Linked DNA regions of Stieleria sp. JC731. The protein of the gene in region 2 interacts with the protein of the main gene of each other region in a pairwise test. Links are inferred from orthologs where the notes say so. Each region holds a gene or a part of one and is shown on either strand. Other genes may lie near its edges.

The links. Proteins that work in one complex are often made in the same cells at the same time.
Region 1: the proteins of aceE (region 2) and nth interact in binary tests that used the Escherichia coli proteins (3 or more experiments, as listed by UniProt). The link is inferred for Stieleria sp. JC731 from one-to-one orthologs.

What each region holds. Positions count from the first base shown.
Region 1 is NZ_JAJKFQ010000005.1:1,135,416-1,139,648, forward strand. Bases 690-3,601 are described here. They hold nth (endonuclease III), read right to left. Parts: upstream 2,517-3,601; coding sequence 1,863-2,516; downstream 690-1,862. Other genes in these bases: LOC67_RS15165 (UTP--glucose-1-phosphate uridylyltransferase), read right to left, coding at 690-1,688; ruvB (Holliday junction branch migration DNA helicase RuvB), read right to left, coding at 2,565-3,601. Also shown: ankyrin repeat domain-containing protein, read right to left, coding at 1-231; more of UTP--glucose-1-phosphate uridylyltransferase, read right to left, coding at 321-689; more of ruvB, read right to left, coding at 3,602-3,704; sigma-70 family RNA polymerase sigma factor, read left to right, coding at 3,808-4,233. UniProt on the Escherichia coli protein: DNA repair enzyme that has both DNA N-glycosylase activity and AP-lyase activity. The DNA N-glycosylase activity releases various damaged pyrimidines from DNA by cleaving the N-glycosidic bond, leaving an AP (apurinic/apyrimidinic) site.
Region 2 is NZ_JAJKFQ010000005.1:1,498,460-1,503,104, reverse strand. Bases 897-4,220 are described here. They hold aceE (pyruvate dehydrogenase (acetyl-transferring), homodimeric type), read left to right. Parts: upstream 897-1,287; coding sequence 1,288-4,020; downstream 4,021-4,220. Other genes in these bases: LOC67_RS16360 (2-oxo acid dehydrogenase subunit E2), read left to right, coding at 4,184-4,220. In the rest of the region: SDR family NAD(P)-dependent oxidoreductase, read right to left, coding at 21-842; more of 2-oxo acid dehydrogenase subunit E2, read left to right, coding at 4,221-4,645. UniProt on the Escherichia coli protein: Component of the pyruvate dehydrogenase (PDH) complex, that catalyzes the overall conversion of pyruvate to acetyl-CoA and CO(2).

The DNA.
Region 1 (4,233 bases), 360 kb from region 2 along the record:
CACGCCGGAATGATGCCCCTTGAAAACACACCAGTGCAGGGCCGACATGCCATCGGCTTGCCGTTGATCAAGATCTGTCGTATCGAGAACCGTACGAGCGAAGGATTTCCAATCGGCTCGTTCCGCTTGATCAGCCAACGGCGTTGACTGCGGATCGGTTTCCTGGGCGGCGGTAGCAAAGCACCAGATCGAAAGTGATGCGAATAGACCTAATTGGTAGATCAGGCTCATTGGACAATCTGGAATCGTGACCGATGGAGCGTAAAATTTCTATCGTATCCGATTCCGTCTTGCCCAGGGGCAATGCGAAAGCGGACGCGTTAGATCTGGTGCTCACCTTCGTAGGTCCCCTCGGGGATCGTCGAAGGAGACTCGCTCCCCAGCAAGCTGGCTTCACCTTTGATGACGACATCGGGTGCGAAGCTGACATTCCCTTTAACGCATAGCGACACACAGTTAGCCAGTGATGGTGCGTCAGGGACGCGTTCTTGCAAGTCTGCAATACGTTTGAAGTATTGATCGTCGAGACTGATGGACGGTGGCATTCCGTTGCGAGAATCGATTAAGCCTACGGAATGATCCTGACGAACTTCGTAGGCGTCACTTCGGACAGCAAGCAAATCGCCGGTCGTTTTCACAGGTGCGAATCTTGATCGCGGGACTCGAATTGCATCGGTGTTCGGTAGAACTTCGATCGCCGCACCCATGGCCGTTTCAAGTTGAAAGACTGGAGTGGAACTGGAATCCTTTGGATCCACCGTTTTCCGGTTGGTGATGGTCGGAAGTGCGACGGTCCCGTCACCGGCTTTCAGAAAGTCATCGAGTTGCTGCAAGTCGATCCAAAGATTGTTTGTATTGAAGTAACGATGCCGCGTGATGTCCTGGAATTGTGTTTCTTCATCGGGATGACATTGCGCCTTTTCGCGTAGTAGCAATCCACCCTGTTTGTCCTTGGCGAGATGGCCGCCTTTCTTATCTGCAGCCGTTCGGTCAGCGACCTCCATCATGAACGATTTCTTTCCGTCGACGAAGTGACCGAGAATGCGCAGGTCAAGCGTCGCGCCTAAGTTGTCCGCATTGGAGACAAACAAATAACGTCGGCCTTGGGCAAGCAGTTTCTCTAAGGTGCCACTGGTCACGAGCGCAGCATAAATGTCACCGTGTCCGGGAGGGCACCACTGCATCGATGGATCTTCAGGCCATTCGGCAGGGCACATCGTTTCGGCATCGATCTTGGGGACTTGATGCTGCAAGAACGAAATCACATCGACCTGTCCGCTAAATCCGTTGACCGCCGCAGCCGTTTGCTCTTCAGTCGAAAAGCTGTTCATCAAGACAAGTGGGACGCCAAGGCTTTCGTTTTGCCGAAGGATCAGTTCTAAGAACGTGTCCTCGCCACGAACTGGCAGCAGCGACTTTGGGCCATCCAGTCCCATCGATGTACCCAATCCGCCGTTAAGCTTCAGAACGGCGGTCGCTGATAAGTTCTCACGACCGATCGCTTCGAGCGAATCGTCTAGTGTGTCCGCATCGACGACCGAGTCGACTGGGGAAATCTCTGCTTCTCGGATCGTTGCTTCTTTGCCGTTACACAGGTTTTCGTAGTGTGTCTTGAACAAACGGACGACGATGTCGGGCGTGTTGGCTTCGGCAAGTTTGTTGGCGACGGCGTCCCAGTTGGCTGGCATGAGTTCTTTTGTTTCGAGAATGATTGGAAGTGAACTGTGATCCGATCATCAGACAGTTCCGGGGTCCGCAATGTAGTGTATTGGACGCTGCAGAAGACTGAAGCCAAGCGGGTATTCGTATGAAAGAAGCTTGAAGGGCTGTGAAAGTCACATTCCGGGTGCGGTGCTTCTTACCTACGCCTTCTTGGCGATGAAAGGGCGTTTCCTGTTCGGATACACTTCCTTGCAAATCGCACATCGCGTGCCATCGCAGCCCCGAGCGGTGCAGTGCTCTCGACCATAGAAAATGATCTGCAAATGGAGCTTATTCCATGAAGATTCGGGGAACAGTTTCTTCAGGTCCGCTTCTGTTTGGGTGACATTCTTCCCGTTAGTCAGGCCCCAACGTTGAGCCAAGCGGTGGATGTGTGTGTCGACCGGGAACGCAGGGTGACCGAACGCTTGGCTCATCACAACGCTGGCCGTTTTGTGGCCAACGCCTGGAAGTTTTTCGAGCTCTGCGAACGATTCGGGGACGTCGCCGTTATGCTCGGTCACGATCATTTCCGAAAGTCCCGCCAGACTCTTGGCTTTCTGCTTGGAAAGTCCGAGGGGGCGAATGATCTGCAGGATGTTTTCTTCGCCGAGGTCCCACATCGCTTGTGGCGTCGGAGCTTGCCGGAATAGTTCTGGCGTGATCTCGTTCACCTTCTTATCGGTGCACTGAGCACTCAGTACAACAGCGACCAGCAATGTAAACGGATCGCTATGGTCCAGCGGAATCGGTGTCTCCGGGTAGAGTTCTTCGAGTCGTTCGTGGACCTTTGCGGCGCGTTCAGATTTCAGCATTTTGATGGACAAGCGATCGATGCAGTGAGATCGATTTTGTTTTAGAGGCTAAGCAGCTGGCGGCTGCATCTTCAAATGTTCAAATGCCTTCATCGTCGCGATGCGGCCGCGTCGCGTTCGCACAATCAGTTCGCTCCGCAGCAAGAAAGGCTCGACTTCGTCTTCCAGTGTGTCACTGCTGACGTTCATCGTATGTGCGATCGCTTCGAGACCGCTGGGGCCACCGCTGAAGACGCGAATCAGAGTTTCCAAATAGTTGCGGTCTTGTTTGTCCAATCCCAATCGATCGATACCGATCATATCGAGAGCGTCCCTGGCGACCCCGAGTGTCACGACACCTTTGGCACGCACTTGCGCGAAATCGCGGACCCAGTGCAAGCGGTTGTTTGCCAAACGTGGTGTGCTTCGTGAACGCCGGGAGATCTCACTTGCCGCCGCTTCGTCAACGTCGATCGATAGTTTCTTCGAGTTGCGGATTACCAAATCGGTTAGCTGCGACTCTGAGTACCAACCGAGGTGCTCACGAATCTGAAAACGATCTCGCAATGGTGCGCTAAGCATACCTGCGCGAGTTGTCGCTCCGATCAACGTGAAGGGCTGCAGTTCGAAATTCAATGTTCGAGCGTTGACGCCTTCGCCAAGAACGATGTCGATGCGAAAGTCTTCCATCGCTGTGTAGAGATATTCTTCGACAGCTTTGGGGACGCGATGGATTTCGTCGATGAACAGGACGCTATGGGCGGAGACGTTGGTCAGGTAAGGAAGCAAGTCCTTCGGCGCTGACAAACCGGCACCGTTTGCCATTTGAATCGTCGTTCCCATTTCCGCCGGGATGACGGTCGCAAAAGTCGTCTTACCCAAGCCGGGCGGACCGTCGAACAGAATGTGCCCCAACGGTTCGCCACGGTTCAGAGCCGCACCAATTGCGATCTTCAGTCGCTCGATCACGTCGCGCTGTCCGACCATTTCGTCCAGCCGAGTCGGACGCAGCTTGCCGTCACGCTCTTCCGGTTGTCCCGATTGCCCCGAAAGTCCATCAATGCTTGGAGGATCTCGATCGTCCGAATCATCAGACGGATTTCTATTGCCCATCAATTTTGCGGCCGCGCTGTCGAAATTCTCGGTGTTACCGTCCTGATCACCGGGGTCTCGGGGATCGGATTGTTGGTAGACTGCCTCTCGAGCCATTTGGTCTTCCGTCCGTGCAATTCCACGTGGTGTAATTTGTCCGCACTGTTTTACTCGAAACGGTGAATCTCGTCGGCGCTTATTCCGCAACCAAATCCAGCACATGGTCGATTCATCCGCAAATTCTGACCCTATCGATGTTTCTGATCCGGCCGTGATCGCCAATTACGAGCCCTATTTGCGGATGCTTGCCCGGACGCGGATGCGACAGGCCTATCAAGCCAAGATTGGGGCTTCGGATATGGTTCAGCAAGCGATGATGCAGGCGGTGGCTGGATTTGACGGATTTCGCGGAAGCACTGAAGCCGAGTTGATGGCTTGGCTCAGGCAGATTTTGGCCCACCATCTGTGCCATCTCGATCGTGATTTGCATCGCGACAAACGCGACATCCGCCGTGAGCAATCGATGGAGCAGAAGCTTGCCGCTTCGTCGATGCGTCTGGAAGGCCTCCTTGCCGGAGGTGACCGAACCCCCAGTCAAAACGTGGCGTTTGGTGAGAGCGTTGTGCAGATCAGTCAAGCGATCGCC
Region 2 (4,645 bases):
CAAACGGTAAAAACGCTATCTCAGCTCGGCCGACCAGGAAATCGACGACTCCAACCACCGTTCACATTGATCGATTGTCCAACACAAAACGTGTTCTCCGGATCAGTCAGATAGTTAACCGCTTGGGCAATATCGCTAGGCCTTCCCCATCGGCCCATCAACGCCTGCGTCTTGGCGCGATGATCCCAATAATCATTCGTTGAATCACCCCAAGCCGTTTTGATCCAACCGGGACAAACCGTGTTCACACGAATCGTTGGCGCGACATCTTGCGCAAAGCTTGCCGCGAACGCCATCACGGCTGACTTGACCGGACCGAACATCTGTCCCGCGTCACCCTCCATGCCGAGCGGTGCTTGATCCCAGCCGATAAAAACCATCGACCGATCGCACACATTCTGTTCCGCATCATCAAACATTTTCGATCGCACCATGCGACTGATATTAATCGTGCTCGCGACATCGACTTGAAACAGTCGCTGCAGCTTCTCGCCGAAGGAAAGCTCTGATGCCTGCCCGGTTAACACATCAGCCCCGGCGTTGTTGATCCAAACTTGAGGCCCACCATCAAGGCAGGCTTGCCCATCACCGGACAGCTTGTCCCAAGCTTCATTGACCAGTCGCCCGCAATCAGCCTCGGACGCAAAGTCAGCTTGCACCACGATCGCTTGCTTGCCCAAGCCTTCCACCTCTTTGGCGGTGTCCATGGCACCGTCTCGGTTGCGACAATAGTGAATGCCGACCTGCCGCACATCTTTTCGTGCTGCCATGCAGATCGCGATCTCTCGTCCGATTCCCGAGGAGGCTCCGGTCACCATGACACTGCGAGGGAGGCTTTTCATAGAGAGCAGAGACTTGCGAGCGCAGAAGTTTTTTCAGGACAAAGTTTTTCATCTCAGCAACGATTCGATCGAAGGATCTGAAACGAAGATCCCACCGAAGCGTAGTGCTGCGGGCAAAATCGTCTGTTTCCACTAGTCCGTCGAGGGAGGGTCGGCAAAATTTTTTGATGGCTCCGCAAAGTTTTTGAATCGTAAAGTTGCTACCAAAGTCCCGAGTTTACGGTAAACGAGGTAGCCTAAGCCTGAAGCTAGCGGCTTTTGCCGCACCAGTTATCGGTTCTCAATGGTGTGGATCGTGCCTCCAGCCGCTCGTGCCCTTGCCGTGATGTAACCTTGGGAGCTACGCTTTTGAGGCGGCGCAATTGACGTAAAGTCCGCAATTTGGCCGCTCGCCGGAACCAAATTTGCTTTTACATTGACTTTTCCCCTCCGAAACTTTCTCTCTATGTCCGACTCCAAGACCATTGCTCAAGACGAAGTACGCAAGCAGCTCGGCGAACTAGAGCGACAGTCAGAGATCGATATCGACGCGGCAGAAACAGGCGAATGGATGTCTTCGCTTGAGTATGTCTTGAAAAGCAAAGGGCCTGAGCGAGTTCGCTTTTTGCTCGAAAAGCTTCGCGACCGCGCCGCTCAAGAAGGCGTGCATGCTGCCGCAGCCGATACCAACACGCCTTACCTAAACACGATCCCCGTTCACGAGCAGCCCGCCTTCCCTGGCAACCGTGACCTGGAACGACGAATCAAGTCGATCATTCGCTGGAACGCGATGGCGATGGTCGTCGGTGGAAACAATCGTGGCGGTGGCATCGGCGGACACATCAGCACGTTCGCATCAAGTGCGACGCTGTATGAAGTCGCGTTCAACCATTTCTTTCAAGGTCGCGGTGAAGACGGCTACAGTGGTGACTCGGTTTATTTCCAAGGCCACGCGTCTCCAGGGATGTATAGCCGTGCGTTTGTCGAAGGCCGTTTGTCAGCCGAAAAACTCACGAACTTTCGTCGTGAACTCGAAGACGGCGGCGGACTGAGTAGCTACCCGCACCCATGGTTGATGCCCGACTTCTGGGAATACCCAACCGTCTCGATGGGTCTTGGCCCGATCATGGCAATCTACCAAGCTCGCTTTAACGAATACCTGCGTGATCGTGGAATCAAAGACACCAGCGGCCAACGTGTTTGGGCATTTCTTGGTGACGGCGAATGCGACGAACCGGAAACCCTCGGTGCGATCGGCTTGGCTTCACGCGAAAAGCTGGAAAACCTGATCTTCGTCATCAACTGCAACCTGCAACGTCTTGATGGCCCTGTCCGCGGAAACGCCAAGATCATCCAAGAGCTGGAATCGATCTTCCGTGGTGCCGGCTGGAACGTGATCAAAGTCATCTGGGGTGGCGACTGGGACGAACTGCTCGCCCGCGACGAAAGCGGCCTGCTTGTTAAACGCATGGGCGAAGTCGTCGATGGCCAGTACCAGAAATACACCGGTATGCCCGGCAGTTACATCCGCGAACACTTCTTCGGAAAATACCCCGAGCTGCTCAAGTTGGTCGAAAACTACAGCGACGAGAAACTTGAAAAACTGAGCCGTGGTGGACACGACCCCGAAAAGGTCTTCGCCGCTTACAAAATGGCGACCGAGCTGAAGAACGGCAAACCGACCGTAGTGCTTGCCAAGACGATCAAAGGTTACGGCCTTGGTGAAGCTGGCGAAGGCCGAAACGTCGCTCACAACCAAAAGAAACTCAACGACGAAGAACTGCTCGAATTCCGATCTCGCTTCGGCATTCCGATCAGCGATGAAGAAGTCGTCAAGACTCCGTTCTACAAGCCACCGGCGAACAGCCACGAGATCAAGTACTTGCACGAACGCCGCAAGGCCCTCGGCGGTTACTTGCCATCGCGTCCCACCGAACCGTTGACGATGGAAGTTCCCTCGATGGAGGAAATGACCAAAGTCATCAAGAAGCTGGAAAACAAAAACGCCAGCACAACGTTCGCCGTCGTACAAACTCTGATCGCGCTTTGCCGCGACAAAAAGATCGGCAAGTACATGGTGCCAATCGTCCCTGACGAATCACGTACCTTCGGTATGGAAGGCATGTTCCGTCAGTTCGGTATCTACGCTCATGCCGGTCAGCTTTACGAGCCAGTCGATTCGGCGATCATCTCGTACTACAAAGAAGCTCAAGACGGGCAGATCCTGGAAGAGGGAATCACCGAAGCAGGCTCGATGGCCAGCTTCAACGCCGCCGGCACCGCGTACAGCTGCCACGGCGTCAACATGATTCCGTTCTACATCTACTACAGCATGTTCGGCTTCCAACGCATCGGCGACTTGGTTTGGGCCGCTGCTGATATGCGTGCCAAAGGTTTCTTGATCGGCGGTACTGCCGGGCGGACAACCCTGAACGGCGAAGGCTTGCAGCACCAAGACGGACACAGCTTGCTGAACGCGATCGCGTTCCCAACCGTCCGATCTTACGACCCCGCGTTTGCATACGAAGCCGTCGTGATCATTCAGCACGGTCTGCAAAAGATGTACGGCGAAGCGGAAACGTGCATCTATTACTTGATGGCCGAAAACGAACCGTACGATCACCCCGCAATGCCTGCCGGTTGTGAAGAAGGCATCGTCAAAGGGATGTACAAGTACGGCAGCCGCGAAGTCGAGGGCGCGAAAGCACGCGTCCAGCTGTTCGGTAGCGGTGCCATTTTGAACTGCGTCCTGAAAGCTCAAGAGATACTTGCGGAAACTTATGGCATCGCCAGCGATGCTTGGAGCGTCACCAGCTACACCGAACTGCGACGCGATGCGGCGGCGTGCCAACGGTGGAACATGCTGCATCCAACAGAATCGCCACGCAAAAGCTACTTGGAAGAAAGCCTCGAAGGCGTCGAAGGACCGTTCATCTCGGCAAGCGACTATGTCCGTGCCCTTGGCGAACAGCTTCAACCTTGGATCCCAGGCGATTATTTTGTCTTGGGCACCGATGGAATGGGCCGCAGCGAAACCCGCGAAGCCCTCCGACGTCACTTCGAAGTCGACGCAGAGTCCATCGTCATCGCCACGCTCAGCCGCTTGGCCAAAGCTGGCACCTTCAGCGCCGAAGACGTCAAGAAGGCGATCGAGGACTTGGGATACAATCCCGATAAACAAGATCCTTACTACGCCTAAGCGATTGTCCTAGGCATACCAAAACGGGAATGGCCCGTTCCCGTTGCGTTGAATTGTTGTTCCCGAATTATCGTGCCACTATGTAAAGCAGCGAGTCACCGGAAAGGTTCCAGTGCTCGCTTCACCGGCCATTCTCCGATCAAGCGTTAAAGAATTCATTACGATGGCAACCGAAGTTACCCTTCCCGAACTTGGCGACGGAATTGAATCCGGCGACGTACTCGAAGTCTTCGTCTCTGTCGGCGATGTAATCTCCGAAGGCCAAGACATTGTCGAGATGGAAACCGACAAAGCAACGGTGCCCGTGCCATCGTCAGTCGGCGGAAAGGTTTCCAAAATTGTTGTCAGCGAAGGTGATACCGTTGCAATCGGCGGTGTTCTCATCGAGGTCGAAGCCGAATCGGGAGCCTCCGCTCCTGCACCAAGTGCACCAGCACCCGAAGAATCAGCACCGGCCGCTCCTGCACCAGCTGAGCCTGCAGACGAAGCTCCTGCGGCACCTGCTCCGGCACCGCCCGAACCTGCCGCTCCGGCTGCAGCACCTCCCGCTCCCGCCGCTGCAGCACCTGCACCGGCACCACCAGCGCCCCCGAAACCTGCACCGGCCGCACCTGCACCAGCACCG